DNA from 2 places in the Pseudomonas sp. R5-89-07 genome. Region 1 is predicted to be linked to the other one. Evidence: predicted binding sites of a transcription regulator. Region 1 holds the regulator's gene; the other holds the start of a gene.

What was found. The regulator FliA, encoded in region 1, starts transcription of late flagellar genes. The targets are predictions, from matches to a motif close to CTAAAGTTTNNNNNNNNNNNGCCGNTAA.
Region 2: the regulator FliA is predicted to act here: its motif matches at 1,436-1,463, upstream of C4J94_RS26525 (methyl-accepting chemotaxis protein).

Annotation. Positions count from the first base shown of each region.
Region 1 is NZ_CP027727.1:4,181,518-4,188,954, forward strand. Features, by position in the region: gene C4J94_RS19000 (chemotaxis protein CheA) at 1-1,867, opposite strand, end outside; gene C4J94_RS19005 (protein phosphatase CheZ) at 1,879-2,667, opposite strand; gene C4J94_RS19010 (chemotaxis response regulator CheY) at 2,686-3,060, opposite strand; gene fliA (RNA polymerase sigma factor FliA) at 3,228-3,968, opposite strand; gene fleN (flagellar synthesis regulator FleN) at 3,965-4,798, opposite strand; gene flhF (flagellar biosynthesis protein FlhF) at 4,904-6,220, opposite strand; gene flhA (flagellar biosynthesis protein FlhA) at 6,233-7,437, opposite strand, start outside.
Region 2 is NZ_CP027727.1:5,763,750-5,771,186, reverse strand. Features, by position in the region: gene C4J94_RS26535 (NorM family multidrug efflux MATE transporter) at 1-313, opposite strand, end outside; gene C4J94_RS26530 (LysR substrate-binding domain-containing protein) at 465-1,385, shown strand; gene C4J94_RS26525 (methyl-accepting chemotaxis protein) at 1,563-3,539, shown strand; gene C4J94_RS26520 (YifB family Mg chelatase-like AAA ATPase) at 3,572-5,068, opposite strand; partial or broken gene C4J94_RS28220 (N-acetyltransferase) at 5,233-5,328, shown strand; gene C4J94_RS26510 (accessory factor UbiK family protein) at 5,371-5,634, opposite strand; gene glnK (P-II family nitrogen regulator) at 6,057-6,395, shown strand; gene C4J94_RS26500 (ammonium transporter) at 6,430-7,437, shown strand, end outside.

The DNA of each region.
Region 1 (7,437 bases):
GGAAAATCTCGTTGACGTTGACCAGCGGGAAGGCGAATGCCTGGTTGCCCAGCATCACCATCAGGGTCGGCATGATCGCCAAGGTCAACGGCACCTTGATGACGATTTTCGAGCCCTGGCCCTTGGTCGAGTAGATATTGATCGAGCCGTTGAGCTGGCTGATCTTGGTCTTCACCACGTCCATGCCGACGCCACGGCCGGACACGTCGGAAATCTCGGTCTTGGTCGAGAAGCCGGGGGCAAAGATCAAGTTGTAGCACTCGGTGTCGGTGAGGCGGTCGGCGGCGTCCTTGTCCATCACGCCACGCTTGACCGCGATATTGCGCAAAATGGTCGGGTCCATGCCTTTGCCGTCATCGGTGATCGACAGCAGGATATGGTCGCCCTCTTGCTCCGCCGCCAGGATCACTTTGCCACCCCGTGACTTGCCCGAGGCTTCGCGCTCTTCCGGGGTTTCCACGCCATGGTCGACGGCGTTGCGCACCAAGTGGACCAGCGGGTCGGCCAGGGCCTCGACGAGGTTCTTGTCGAGGTCGGTTTCTTCGCCCACCAGTTCCAGAATGATTTCTTTCTTGAGCTGGCGCGCCAAGTCACGCACCAGGCGCGGGAAGCGGCCGAAGACTTTCTTGATCGGCTGCATGCGCGTTTTCATCACGGCGGTTTGCAGGTCGGCGGTGACCACGTCGAGGTTCGACACGGCCTTCTGCATGGTTTCATCACCACTGTTCAGACCCAGGCGTACCAGGCGGTTACGCACCAGTACCAGTTCGCCGACCATGTTCATGATGTCGTCCAGGCGCGCAGTGTCCACGCGCACGGTGGTTTCGGCTTCACTGGCAGGTTTTTCGCCAACCGGCGCCGCGGCGGCACGCGCCGGAGCGGGCGCGGCAGCCGGTGCAGGCGCTGGCTTGGCGACCGGCGCCGCGGCCTTGGCAGCAACCGGTGCGGGCGTAGCGACCGCTGCGGCGGTGACCGGGGCCGGGGCCACTTCGGTGAACTTGCCTTTGCCGTGCAGTTCGTCCAGCAACGCCTCGAACTCGTTGTCGGAGATCAGTCCATCAGCGGCCGGTTCAGACTTGGCGGCTGGAGCGGCTGCGGTGGCCGCAACATTCGGCAGGGCTTCGGCGACGAACGTGCCTTTGCCATGCAGTTGATCGAGCAGGGCCTCGAATTCATCGTCGGTAATATCGGTGCTGGCGCTGGCGGCCGGCGCTGGCGGTGCAGCGGCGGGTGCCACGGCGTCGGCCGCGAACTGGCCCTTGCCATGCAACTGGTCGAGCAGGGATTCGAATTCCGCATCGGTAATGTCTTCGCTGGTCGGCGCGGCAACCGGCGCGGCCGGAGCCGTGGCCGGAGCCTCAGCTTGAGCCTTGACCGCATTGAGCGAATCGAGCAGCTGTTCGAACTCGCTGTCGGTCACGTCCGGCTCGGCTTCTACCACAGGCTCAGGCTCGGCTTGCGCAACCGGTGCTTCGGCGGCGGGTTCCGCCAGGCGCGCTAGGGCGGCCAGCAGTTCCGGCGTGGCGGCGGTGACCGGTGCACGTTCACGCACTTGGCTGAACATGCCGTTGACCGCATCCAGTGCTTCGAGAATCACGTCCATCAACTCCGAGTCAACCTGACGCTCACCCTTGCGCAGGATGTCGAACACGTTCTCGGCGATGTGGCAGCACTCCACCAGCTCATGGAGCTGGAGGAAGCCGGCGCCCCCTTTTACAGTGTGAAAACCGCGAAAAATTGCATTGAGCAGGTTCGCATCATCCGGACGGCTTTCCAGCTCGACCAGTTGTTCGGACAGTTGCTCTAAAATTTCGCCGGCCTCTACAAGGAAATCCTGAAGGATTTCTTCATCGGCGCCGAAGCTCATGTGGGTGCTCCTTAGAAGCCTAAACTGGACAGCAAATCGTCTACGTCATCTTGACCGGATACGACGTCTTCACGTTTATCGGCATGAATCTGCGGACCTTCACCCTTGGCGAGATGTTTTTGTGGATCTTTTTCCGAGAGGATCGCTTCGCGGTCATGTTCGATGCCGGCAAAACGGTCGACCTGGCCGGCCATGAGCACCAGTTTGAGCAGGTTGCTTTCCACTTCGGTGACCAATTGGGTCACACGCTTGATCACCTGACCGGTAAGGTCCTGATAATCCTGGGCGAGCAGAATGTCGTTGAGGTTGCTGGCCACCGTGCGGTTTTCCTGTTCGCTGCGCGACAGAAAACCGTCGACTCTGCGGGCCAGCTCACGGAACTCTTCAGCCCCCACTTCACGGCGCATGAAGCGCCCCCAGTCAACGCTCAAGGCCTGGGCTTCGCTGGCCATGCCGTTGACCAGAGGCGTAGCGTTTTCCACCAGGTCCATGGTGCGGTTGGCCGCCGCCTCGGTCAGCCTGACCACATAGGACAGGCGTTCAGTGGCGTCGGTGATCTGCGAAATTTCTTCGGCCTGGGGCATGCGCGGGTCAATCTGGAAATTGACGATCGCACTGTGCAGCTCACGCGTGAGCTTGCCCACTTCCTGGTACAGGCCGCGGTCACGGGTCTGGTTAAGCTCATGGATCAACTGCACCGCATCGGCGAACTGGCCTTTTTCGAGGCTTTCGACCAACTGGTGAGCATGTTTTTTCAAGGTCGACTCAAAGTCGCCCTGTGACGTTTCGTTATGCTCCATAGCTCCCCCGCGATGGCATTAGCCGTGGATGCGTTCGAAGATTTTTTCGATCTTCTCTTTCAAGGCCAATGCTGTGAATGGCTTGACCACGTAACCGTTGACCCCGGCCTGGGCGGCTTCGATGATCTGTTCACGCTTGGCTTCGGCGGTCACCATCAGCACCGGCAGGCTGCGCAGTTTTTCATCGGCGCGCACATGGCGCAGCAAGTCGATACCGGTCATGCCCGGCATGTTCCAGTCGGTTACCAGAAAGTCGATGCTCCCGCTGTTGAGGATCGGAATGGCTGTAATGCCGTCGTCCGCCTCGACCGTGTTTGTGAACCCAAGGTCACGCAACAGGTTTTTTATGATCCGCCGCATCGTTGAGAAGTCATCAACGATGAGGATTTTCATGTTCTTGTCCAATTCGACCTCCAAGCAGTCTTAAACGCGCCCAGCACCTGGACGCGCCACTTCAATCAACAGGCGTTACACAAAAAGGACTGCCCAGGGCACCACGGAGCGAACCCGCAAGGGCCGAAACCCTCGCGGTAGCGTCTGCAGTGTCCCCACACTGCCTGTCAGCGCGCGCGCCACTCTCCCAACCGCCCCCGCAAGCGGGCCGCGCACTGGCTATGCAACTGGCTGACACGCGATTCGCTGACCCCCAGGACCTCACCGATTTCCTTGAGGTTCAGCTCCTCGTCGTAGTACAGCGCCAACACCAGGCGCTCGCGCTCCGGCAAATTGGCAATGGCCTCCGCCAGCGCTCCCTGGAAACGTTCATCTTCCAGATCGCGCGACGGTTCCATATGCGCGCTCGCGCCGTCCTCATGCAGCCCTTCGTGTTCGCCGTCCTGCAACAGGTCGTCGAAACTGAACAGGCGGCTGCCCAAGGTATCGTTCAAAATCCCGTAATAATCGTCGAGACTCAATTGGAGTTCGGCCGCAACTTCATGATCTTTAGCGTCACGACCGGTTTTTGCTTCAATTGCGCGAATTGCGTCACTGACCATTCGCGTATTGCGGTGTACCGAGCGCGGCGCCCAATCCCCTTTACGCACCTCATCGAGCATCGCGCCACGGATACGGATACCCGCATACGTCTCGAAACTCGCACCCTTGCTCGCGTCGTATTTGGTCGACACTTCAAGCAGGCCGATCATCCCGGCCTGGATCAGGTCTTCCACCTGCACGCTGGCGGGCAGGCGCGCCAACAGGTGATAGGCAATGCGCTTGACCAGCGGCGCATAGCGCTCGATCAACTCGCCCTGACTGTCACGTGCCGACTTTTTGTAAAGGTTGTAGCCGCTGGATGTCATAGCACAGGTCCTGCGCTCGTCTGATGCACCAATCGCTCGACGAAAAACTCCAGATGCCCGCGAGGGTTGGCCGGCAACGGCCAGGTATCAACCTTCTGGGCAATGGCCTTGAACGCCAGCGCGCACTTGGAACGAGGGAACGCTTCGTAGACCGCACGCTGCTTTTGCACGGCCTTGCGTACACACTCGTCATAGGGAACCGCACCGACGTATTGTAAGGCGACGTCGAGAAAGCGATCCGTGACCTTGGTCAACTTGGCGAACAGGTTGCGCCCTTCCTGCGGGCTCTGGGCCATATTGGCCAGCACGCGGAAGCGGTTCATGCCGTAGTCACGGTTAAGCAGTTTGATCAGGGCGTAGGCGTCAGTGATCGAGGTGGGTTCGTCGCACACCACCAGCAGCACTTCTTGCGCTGCGCGGACAAAGCTGACCACCGACTCGCCGATCCCGGCTGCGGTGTCGATCACCAGCACGTCGAGGTTGTCGCCGATATCGCTGAAGGCCTGGATCAGGCCGGCATGCTGCGCCGGGCTCAGGTGCACCATGCTCTGGGTACCCGAGGCGGCCGGCACGATGCGGATGCCACCGGGGCCCTGGAGCAGCACATCGCGCAGCTCACAGCGGCCTTCGATCACATCGGCGAGGGTGTGTTTGGGTGTCAGCCCCAGCAGAACGTCCACGTTCGCCAGGCCCAGGTCAGCATCCAGCAGCATGACGCGACGGCCAAGCTCTGCCAGCGCCAGGGACAAATTCACTGACACGTTAGTTTTGCCGACGCCACCTTTGCCGCCGGTCACCGCGATCACCTGTACGGGATGCATGCTGCCCATTTTATTTCTTTACCTTGTCTTGCTTAGACGCAGGCTACATGGCTTGGCCGCGTGTATCGCTTGCAGACCATCGATGTAGATACATTTCACGGTGTTCATCCTGCCTCACCCCACCCGCTTTGCCGGGTTGTGATAAAGGTCGGCGAACATGTCGGCCATCGCTTCCTCGCTAGGCTCGTCTTGCATTTGCACACTGACAGCACGGCTGACCAACTGATGACGGCGCGGCAGATGCAAATCATCCGGGATCCGCGGCCCGTCGGTCAGATAGGCGACCGGTAATTCATGACTGATCGCCAGGCTCAGCACTTCGCCGAGGCTGGCAGTTTCATCCAGTTTGGTCAGGATGCAACCGGCCAGACCGCAGCGTTTGTAGCTGTGATAGGCAGCGGTAAGAACCTGTTTCTGGCTGGTGGTTGCAAGCACCAGGTAATTTTTTGACTTGATGCCGCGTCCGGCCAGGCTTTCGAGCTGCATGCGCAGGGCCGGGTCGCTGGCTTGCAGGCCGGCGGTATCGATCAACACCACGCGCTTGCGCAGCAGTGGGTCGAGGGCATTGGCCAGGGACTGGCCCGGGTCGACGTGGGTCACCGGCACATTGAGGATGCGGCCCAGGGTCTTGAGTTGCTCCTGGGCGCCAATGCGGTAGCTGTCCATGCTCACCAACGCGATATTCGACGCGCCGTACTTGAGCACATAACGCGCGGCCAGCTTGGCCAGGGTGGTGGTCTTGCCCATGCCGGCAGGGCCGACCATAGCAATCACACCGCCTTCTTCCAGGGGTTCGATTTCCGGGGTGGCGATCATCCGTGCCAGGTGCGCCAGCAGCATACGCCAGGCTTGGCGCGGCTCCTGGACTTCGGCAGTCAGCGCCAGCAGGTCGCGGGACAACGGGCCGGACAGGCCGATGCGCTGCAGGCGACGCCACAGGTTGGCTTGTTGCGGCTTGCTGCCTTGCAGTTGCGTCCAGGCCAGGGAGCCCAGCTGCACTTCGAGCAGCTCACGCAGGCCGTTGAGTTCAAAGCGCATCGAATCGAACACGCGCTGGTCGACCGCGGCGGCCGGGGCTGGCGCTGCGGGACGTGGCGGCTCGACAAAGGTAGGTTCCACCAGCGGCTCGGCGGCGGTCAGCGGCAGGCCGGCGAACAATTGGCGATTGGTGGTGGCATCGCTGTCGCCACGCATGCTCAGTTCGGCCTGGGCCGAGACGATGCGCGAAGCGGTCTTGCGCAACTCGTCTTCAAGCTCCATGTTCGGCACGCGCGGAGCCAGGGCCTGGGGCGTGTAATCCAGGGCAGCCGTCAGCTCGACACCGCCGGCAATACGACGGTTACCGATAATCGCGGCATCGGCGCCCAGCTCATCGCGGACCAACTTCATGGCCTGACGCATATCGGCGGCGAAAAAACGCTTCACTTGCATAACCCACTACCCTCAGCCGTTGGGCCCTACTGTCGCGACGATAGTCACTTGCTTATTGTCAGGAATTTCCTGGTAAGCCAACACGTGCAAATTCGGTACTGCCAGGCGCCCGAAGCGCGACAACATCGCGCGGACTGGTCCGGCCACCAGCAGAATCACCGGCTGGCCCTGCATTTCCTGGCGCTGCGCGGCTTCGATCAACGAACGCTGCAGCTTTTCAGCCATGCTTGGCTCCAGCAAAACACCTTCTTCCTGGCCTTGCCCTGCCTTCTGAATACTATTGAGCAATATCTGTTCCAACCTTGGCTCCAAGGTGATCACAGGCAGCTCAGACTCAATGCCTACAATGCTTTGCACGATGGCGCGGGACAAACCGACGCGCACCGCAGCCACCAGCGCGGCAGTATCTTGACTCTTGGCGGCATTGTTGGCGATGGCCTCGGCAATGCTGCGAATATCCCGTACCGGCACTTGCTCGGCGAGCAAGGCTTGCAGCACCTTGAGCAACTGTGACAGCGACAGCACGCCCGGCACCAGCTCTTCGGCCAGTTTTGGCGAGGCTTTGGCCAGCAAACCCATCAATTGCTGGACTTCCTCGTGGCCGATCAGCTCGTGGGAGTGCTTGTAGAGAATCTGGTTGAGGTGGGTAGCGACCACGGTGCTGGCGTCGACCACGGTATAACCGAGGGACTGCGCCTGGCTGCGCTGGCTGACTTCGATCCACACCGCTTCCAGGCCAAAAGCCGGATCTTTGGCGGTGATGCCGTTAAGCGTACCGAACACCTGGCCGGGGTTGATCGCCAGTTCGCGATCCGGGTAGATCTCGGCCTCGGCCAGGATTACGCCCATCAAGGTCAGGCGGTAGGCGCTGGGCGCCAGGTCGAGGTTGTCGCGGATATGCACGGTGGGCATCAGAAAGCCCAGGTCCTGGGACAGCTTCTTGCGCACGCCCTTGATCCGCGCGAGCAACTGGCCGCCCTGGTTGCGGTCCACCAACGGAATCAGGCGGTAACCGACTTCCAGGCCGATCATGTCGATCGGGGTCACGTCGTCCCAGCCCAGCTCCTTGGTTTCCTGGGCGCGGGCCGGGGATGGCAGCAGCTCCTGCTGGCGGGCAATCTCTTGCTGAGCCTGGACCTTCACCGCGTTCTGCTTCTTCCAGAACAGGTAGGCCCCGCCGCCAGCCATGGCTGCCATGCTCAGAAACGAGACGTGGG
Region 2 (7,437 bases), 1.6 Mb from region 1:
CCGCCAGGGCCATTAACCACGCCAGCCAAAGCCCGGCCTGGGTCAGGCGAGTGGCGCCTTCGATATCGCCCGCACCGTGACGGATAGCTACCAGGGTGCCCACTGCCGCAATCACACCGATGCAGAAAATCGCCACGAACGAATAGCTCGCCGCGCCCAGGCCACCGCCGGCCAGGGCTTCAGGGCTCAGGCGGGCCATCATCAGGGTATCGGTCAGCACCATCAGCATGTGCGCCAACTGTGAGGCAATCAACGGCCCCGACAGCCGCAGAATGGCCCAGAGTTCGGTGCGTGCTGGATGCTGCATGATCATCACTCTCGAAAATTCAGGAGGAGGGAAAGGGTTGATTCTCGGCGCTTTACGCGTATTGCACAAAAGGATAAATGCGATCATCTGCATGATTAAAACTCATGCCTGGTCTGTTCTGGTAGGGTCTGCTGATAGCACTGTCGGAGCTTTCAGAATGTCTCGTCGTCTTCCGCCGCTTTACGCCTTGCGGGCATTCGAGGCCGCGTCCCGTCACCACTCCTTCACCCGCGCGGCAGAGGAGTTGTCGATTACCCAGAGTGCGGTCAGCCGGCATATTCGTACCCTCGAGGAGCATTTCGCCTGCCGTCTTTTCCAGCGCAGCGGCCGCACCTTGCAGCTCACCGAAGCGGCGCGTTTGCTATTACCCGGCGTACGCGAAGGTTTCGCTGCCCTGGAGCGCGCCTGCCATACCCTGAATGCCGAAGACGACATCTTGCGCATGAAAGCGCCGTCCACCCTGACCATGCGCTGGCTGCTGGCGCGGTTGAGTCGCTTTAGGGCCTTGCAGCCGGGCAACGAGGTGCAGCTCACCAGTGCGTGGATGAGCATCGATGAGGTGGACTTCAACCAGGAACCATTCGATTGCGCGGTATTGCTCAGCAACGGGCACTTCCCAGCGGATTGGGAGGCCAGTTACCTGTTTCCCGAAATGCTCATTCCGGTTGGCGCGCCCAACCTGCTGGATGACGGCCCGTGGGAGGTGGCGCGGTTGGCAACGGCGGAGCTGCTGCATCCGACGCCGGATCGCCGCGACTGGCGTTACTGGCTGGAGCGCATGGGGCTGGCGTCCCGCGTTTCGCTCAAGGGTGGGCAGGTGTTCGACACGCTCGAGTTGGGCATGATCGCTGCCGCGCGGGGTTATGGGGTGTCCATGGGCGACCTGCTGATGGTGGCCGAGGACGTCGCCCAGAAACGCCTGAGCCTACCCTGGCCAACGGCCGTCGCCAGCGGCGAAAGTTATTACCTGGTTTGGCCGAAAACCCGCCCCGGTGGTGAGCGTTTGCGGCGCTTGGCGGAATTTCTTCAGGGTGAGGTGCAAGCGATGGTTTTGCCTGCTGTGGCACGCCTCGAATGAAGGGTTTGGTGTGTGTGATGCAATCGTTTGCGTGATACCCCTGCGAATCGCTCAAGTATTGCGAAACCGCGCCGAAGTAAGGTGTTGGAACCCTCGTGCACAAACGTTTCCCATTAGATAATTCGCCGAGCAGCGCTAAGAGATCAGGATGATCCTGGCCTCGGCTCAGGAGCTGTCATGTCTCAACCTCGCGCTCGGATCGCTTCGCAGTTAGGCCTCGCATTGGCCGTAATTCTGGCTGTCGTTATCAGCGGCAGTACCGTCTTCGCTCTACGCTCCCTCGACACCGCCAACCTCGCCACTCGCGAGGAACACCTGGCCAGCGAGGCGCGCCTGCTTGCCGACCAACTCAATACTTTCCACAGCACCTTGCGCGAGAGCACCCAGCGTTTGAGCGGGCTGTTTGAGAAGCGCTTTGGCGCCGGCTTGAGCGTGCGCCCGGAGCAGCCAGTCGCCGTGGCCGGTGTGCAGACCCCAAGCCTCTACCTGGGCAGCGAGTTGCTGAACAACAACTTCAGTGAAGTGGATGAATTCAAGGCCATGTCCGGCGGTGTGGCCACGGTATTCGTGCGCAGCGGCGATGACTTTGTTCGCATCAGCACCTCCCTGACCAAGCAGGACGGTAACCGCGCCATCGGCACCGTGCTCGATCGCCAGGGCCCGGCCTACCAGCGTGTGTTTGGCGGGCAGGCCTACATCGGTCGGGCCGTGTTGTTCGACCGCTCCTATATGACCCAGTACAGCCCGGTGCGTGATGCCAGCGGCAAAGTCATCGCAGTGTTGTTCATCGGTTTCGACTACACCGACGAACAGAAAGCCCAGTTCGACAACCTCAAGCGCTTCCGTATCGGCCAGACCGGCTCCCTTTCGCTGCTGGATGAACAGAAGCACTGGCTGGTGCCGCCGGCCGGTGTACAAGCCCTGGACCAAGCCATTCCAGTAATGCTCGACCTGGCGAAGAAGCCGGGTGTAGGCCGCTTCTGGAGCGACGAGAACGAAGATTTCTACAGCGTCTCGGTACCGTTCGAAGGCGGCCCCTGGGCGGTAGTGGCGAGCATGCCCAAGGCTGAAATTCGTGCGGTGACCTGGGACGTCGGCCTGCGCCTGGTGATCGGCAGCGTGCTGGCCATGCTGTTGGCGGTGGGCGCCACGGTGTGGCTGTTGCGCAGCAAGCTCGCGCCATTGAGTGACCTGGTGCGCCAAGCCGAAGCGCTCGGTGCGGGCGACCTGAGCGCGCGCCTCAACGTTTCCAGCCATGACGAAATCGGCCAGTTGGCGCGCAGCTTCAACCAGATGGGCGAAGCGCTGTCGACCATGGTTTCGCACATTCGCAAGGCAGCTGAAGAGGTCAACAGCCGTGCCCAGGCGTTGTCCGGTTTGTCTGGCGGTGCCTATGAAGGCATGGAGCAGCAGTCCGGTGAGATCACCAGCATGGCGGGCGCGGTGGAAGAATTCAGCGCCACCTCCCTGAATATCGCCGACAACATGGGCAGCACCGAGCGTCTGGCCCAGGAAAATGCCCAGCAGACCCGTATCGGGCGTGCCTCGATGCAAGAGGCGTCGTCGTCCCTGGAACATATCGCCACCGCCCTGAACAGCACCGCCACGGTGATCAACACCTTGGGCCAGCGTTCCCAGGAGATCGGCGGCATCGTCGGCGTGATTACGTCTATCGCGGAACAGACCAACCTGCTGGCTTTGAACGCGGCCATCGAAGCCGCCCGTGCCGGCGAGCAAGGCCGTGGTTTTGCCGTGGTCGCCGACGAAGTGCGCAACCTGGCCTCGCGCACTCGCCAGGCCACCGATGAAATTTCCGGCATGATCCAGAGCATCCAGCAGGAAACCGGGAATGCCATCAGCACCATGGAGCACGGTAATGTGCTGATGCAGGAAGGCCTGTCGCGCAACGCCGACGTGGCCTCGGCCCTGGCGCGCATCGACGAGCAAAGCCGTTCGGCCGGCCAGCAGTTCGCCGCAATCACCACGGCCACGCAAGAGCAGAGCAGCACCGCGACCTTGCTCAGCAGCAACCTGCAGAGTATTGCGCTGGCTAACAGCGAGCAGCGTGAAGTGGTGTCGAACCTGGCGATCACCGCCAAGGAGCTGGAGACTTTGGCGGCGGGCTTGCGGCATGAAGTGGACCGGTTCCGCTAAGCCACCGCATTCCGAATATAGGGGCGCACGGCTCAATTGATCGCCGCCGGACGGTACTGCAAGGCCTCTTGCAGATGGTGGCGAGCGATTGCTTCTGTTTGTTCGAGGTCCGCCAAAGTGCGCGCCACCTTGAGCAGCCTATGAGCCGCGCGCAGCGACAGTGTCAGTCGCTCACATGCACTTTCCAGCCAGCCTTCATCGACCTTTGCCAGCGTGCAGTACTCGCGCAGCCCCGGCAGATCGAGGAACGCATTGGCGCAGCCCTGGCGTCGTTGCTGGCGCTCCCGTGCGTCGGCAACCAGGGCGGCGGTTTTCGCAGTGTTGTCGCCGGTCTGTTGGGCCGGGCTCAGTGCCGTGGCCTCCCGCGCCACGGTCAGGTGCAAATCGATGCGGTCCAATAGCGGCCCCGAGAGCTTGTTGCGGTAGCGTTGAATCTGTTCCGGCGTGCACCGACAACGGCCGCTGGGTTCGCCCATATAACCGCAAGGGCAGGGGTTCATCGCCGCGACCAGTTGGAAGCGCGCCGGGAAACTCACCCGGTCCCGCGCGCGGGAAATCACAATATGTCCCGACTCGAGCGGCTCGCGCAGTACCTCCAGGACTTTGCGGTCGAACTCCGGCAACTCGTCCAGGAACAACACGCCGTGATGGGCCAGGGTGATTTCCCCCGGTTGCGGCTTCGATCCTCCGCCGACCAGCGCGGGGCCGGACGCCGAGTGGTGCGGCTGGCGGAACGGCCGGTGCGGCCAATGACTTAGCGGGGCCAGGCTGACCACGGATTGAATCGCCGCGACTTCCAGTGCTTCCTGCTCGCTGAGCGGTGGCAGCAAGCCCGGCAGGCGGCTGGCGAGCAAGGTCTTGCCGGTGCCGGGCGGCCCGCTGAATAACAGGTTATGCGCCCCCGCCGCGGCGATCAGCAAGGCACGCTTGGCGGCCAACTGGCCCTGTACTTCATTGAGGTCCGGGTAAGGCTTATTCAAATACAGCAAGCCGTCGGACTTGTAGGGCTCGATCGGTACATGCCCATTCAAGTGCGCCACCACCTGCAGCAAGTGATCTACCGCAATCACCTTCAACCCTGACGCCAGGCAAGCTTCCTCAGCGTTCGCCCTGGGCACTATCAGGGTGCGCCCGGCCTTGCGCGCCGCCAGCGCGGCCGGCAACACGCCTTTCACCGCGCGTACCTCGCCGGACAGCGCCAACTCTCCCAGGCACTCGACGTCATCGAGCATCAATGCCGGCACCTGCATGCTGGCCGCCAGGATCCCCAGGGCAATCGCCAGGTCAAACCGCCCGCCGTCCTTGGGCAGGTCGGCGGGCGCGAGGTTGAGCGTGATGCGCCGCGCTGGGTATTGCAGGGCCGAGTTGAGAATGGCGCTGCGAACGCGGTCCTTGCTTTCCTTGACCGCGGTTTCCGGCAAACCCACCAGGGTCAGGGATGGCAAGCCATTGGCCATATGCACTTCGACGGTAACGACGGGAGCTTCAACGCCGATCTGGGCGCGGCTGTGGACGATGGCGAGGGACATGCTCGATCCTTGAAATGGAGGCCGCTTCCTGCGGGTTATTCAAGGGTAGACGAGGGTGAGAAAAGCAAAGCGGGGGAGGTTTTACAGAACGTATCCAGACAACGACGCAGGACAACTGTGGAGAAAAACCCGCTAATGCCAGGCCGTTAAGGCGAACACCGTACCTGTGGCGAGGGAGCTTGCTCCCGCTGGGTCGCGAAGCGGCCCCAGACAATGGGACTGCTGCGCAGTCCAGCGGGAGCAAGCTCCCTCGCCACAGGTGATTTCACGCTTCTGCGGGGTAGCCCCTTCACTGATTGCGTTTATTCGGCGGAAGGTGGCGTCATCCGCGCTTCCAGTTCCGCGACCTTCGCCTCCAGGCTCTCAAGCCGCGCACGCGTGCGGGCCAACACCACCATCTGGCTGTCGAACTCTTCACGGCTCACCAGGTCGAGCTTGCTGAAGCCACTTTGCAGCAGTGCCTTGAACTGGCTTTCGATTTCATTGCGGGGCAGCGGGGTGTCGCCGCTGAACAGGCGAGAGGCGTGGCCGCTCAGGGCGTCGAGGAAGTCTTTGGGCGCGAGCATGGGAAATATTCCGGAAAACAGTTGGCCGGCAGTGTATCACGCAGCGTCTATAGTCTTTTCACGGCTGATGCGCACGCTTTTCGCGCACGAGGAAGGGCGGTCGCGCACTGTTTTAATGCGCATCGCGATTGGCGGAACGCCCCGCAGGTGGGCACGAGTGGGCAATGGACTGATTTCAGTGATTTTTACGGAGCTGGCAAGGTTTCTGCTTAGACGAACATGACCCATGCACTGATGCAGTCGCTGTGACGAATGCAGTGCGCCGATGGATCAGGGGTACAGGTTTTTCGTCACCAGTGGTTCGCTGGCGTCGCCGCGGTAAATGCCGAGGCGACGATGCGTTACAAAGCCAGGCACTGCGCTTAGACTTGAGACGGGTTTGTTTTCCTGGGGCAAGTCCACCAATTCGGGAGAGAGTTTTCATGAAGCTAGTCACTGCCATCATCAAGCCGTTCAAGTTGGACGACGTACGCGAGTCACTGTCCGAGATCGGCGTGCAGGGCATTACCGTTACTGAGGTCAAGGGCTTCGGTCGGCAGAAGGGTCATACCGAGCTGTATCGCGGCGCGGAATACGTAGTCGATTTCCTGCCGAAGGTGAAGATTGATGTCGCCATTGACGACAAGGATCTTGACCGGGTTATCGAAGCGATAACCAAGGCCGCCAACACCGGCAAGATCGGTGACGGCAAGATCTTCGTGGTCAATCTGGAACAGGCTATTCGCATCCGTACCGGCGAAACCGATACCGACGCAATCTAAGCCGCCAAACCCCAACGCCCCAGGAGAAAACACTATGACTCTGCGTAAATTCGCAGGGCTCGGAGCCCTGTTGTCCATCGTAATGCCAAGCCTTGCAATGGCGGCAGATGAAGTGGCGGCTCCAGTCCTCAATTCCGGCGACACCGCCTGGATGCTGACCGCCACCGCACTGGTGCTGTTCATGACCATCCCTGGCCTGGCGCTGTTCTACGGCGGCATGGTCCGTTCCAAGAATATTCTGTCGGTGATGATGCAATGCTTTGCCATCACTGGCCTGATCAGCATTCTGTGGGTCATCTACGGTTACAGCATTGCGTTCGATACCACCGGTATGGAGCAGGGCGTCGTCAACTTCAACTCCTTCTTCGGCGGCATGGGCAAGGCGTTCCTGGCAGGGGTCACTCCAGCCAGCATCACCGGGCCGGCGGCGCTGTTCCCGGAAGCGGTGTTCATCACCTTCCAGATGACCTTCGCCATCATCACGCCGGCGCTGATCGTCGGTGCCTTCGCCGAGCGCATGAAGTTCTCCGCGATGCTGATTTTCATGGGCATCTGGTTCACCCTGGTCTATGCGCCGATTGCGCACATGGTCTGGAGCGGCAACGGCGGCCTGATGTGGGACTGGGGCGTGCTGGACTTTGCCGGTGGCACCGTGGTGCACATCAACGCCGGTGTGGCTGGCCTGGTAGCGTGCCTCGTGCTCGGCAAGCGTAAAGGCTTCCCGACCACCCCGATGGCCCCGCATAACCTGGGTTACACCTTGATCGGCGCGGCCATGCTGTGGATCGGCTGGTTCGGCTTCAACGCCGGCTCCGCTGCTGCGGCCAACGGCACGGCCGGCATGGCGATGCTGGTTACCCAGATCGCTACCGCCGCCGCTGCGCTGGGCTGGATGTTTGCCGAGTGGATCACCCACGGTAAGCCGAGCGCACTGGGCATCGCCTCGGGTGTGGTGGCCGGCCTGGTTGCAATCACACCGGCTGCTGGCACCGTCGGCCCGATGGGCGCGCTGGTGATCGGCCTGGCGGCGGGCGTGGTGTGC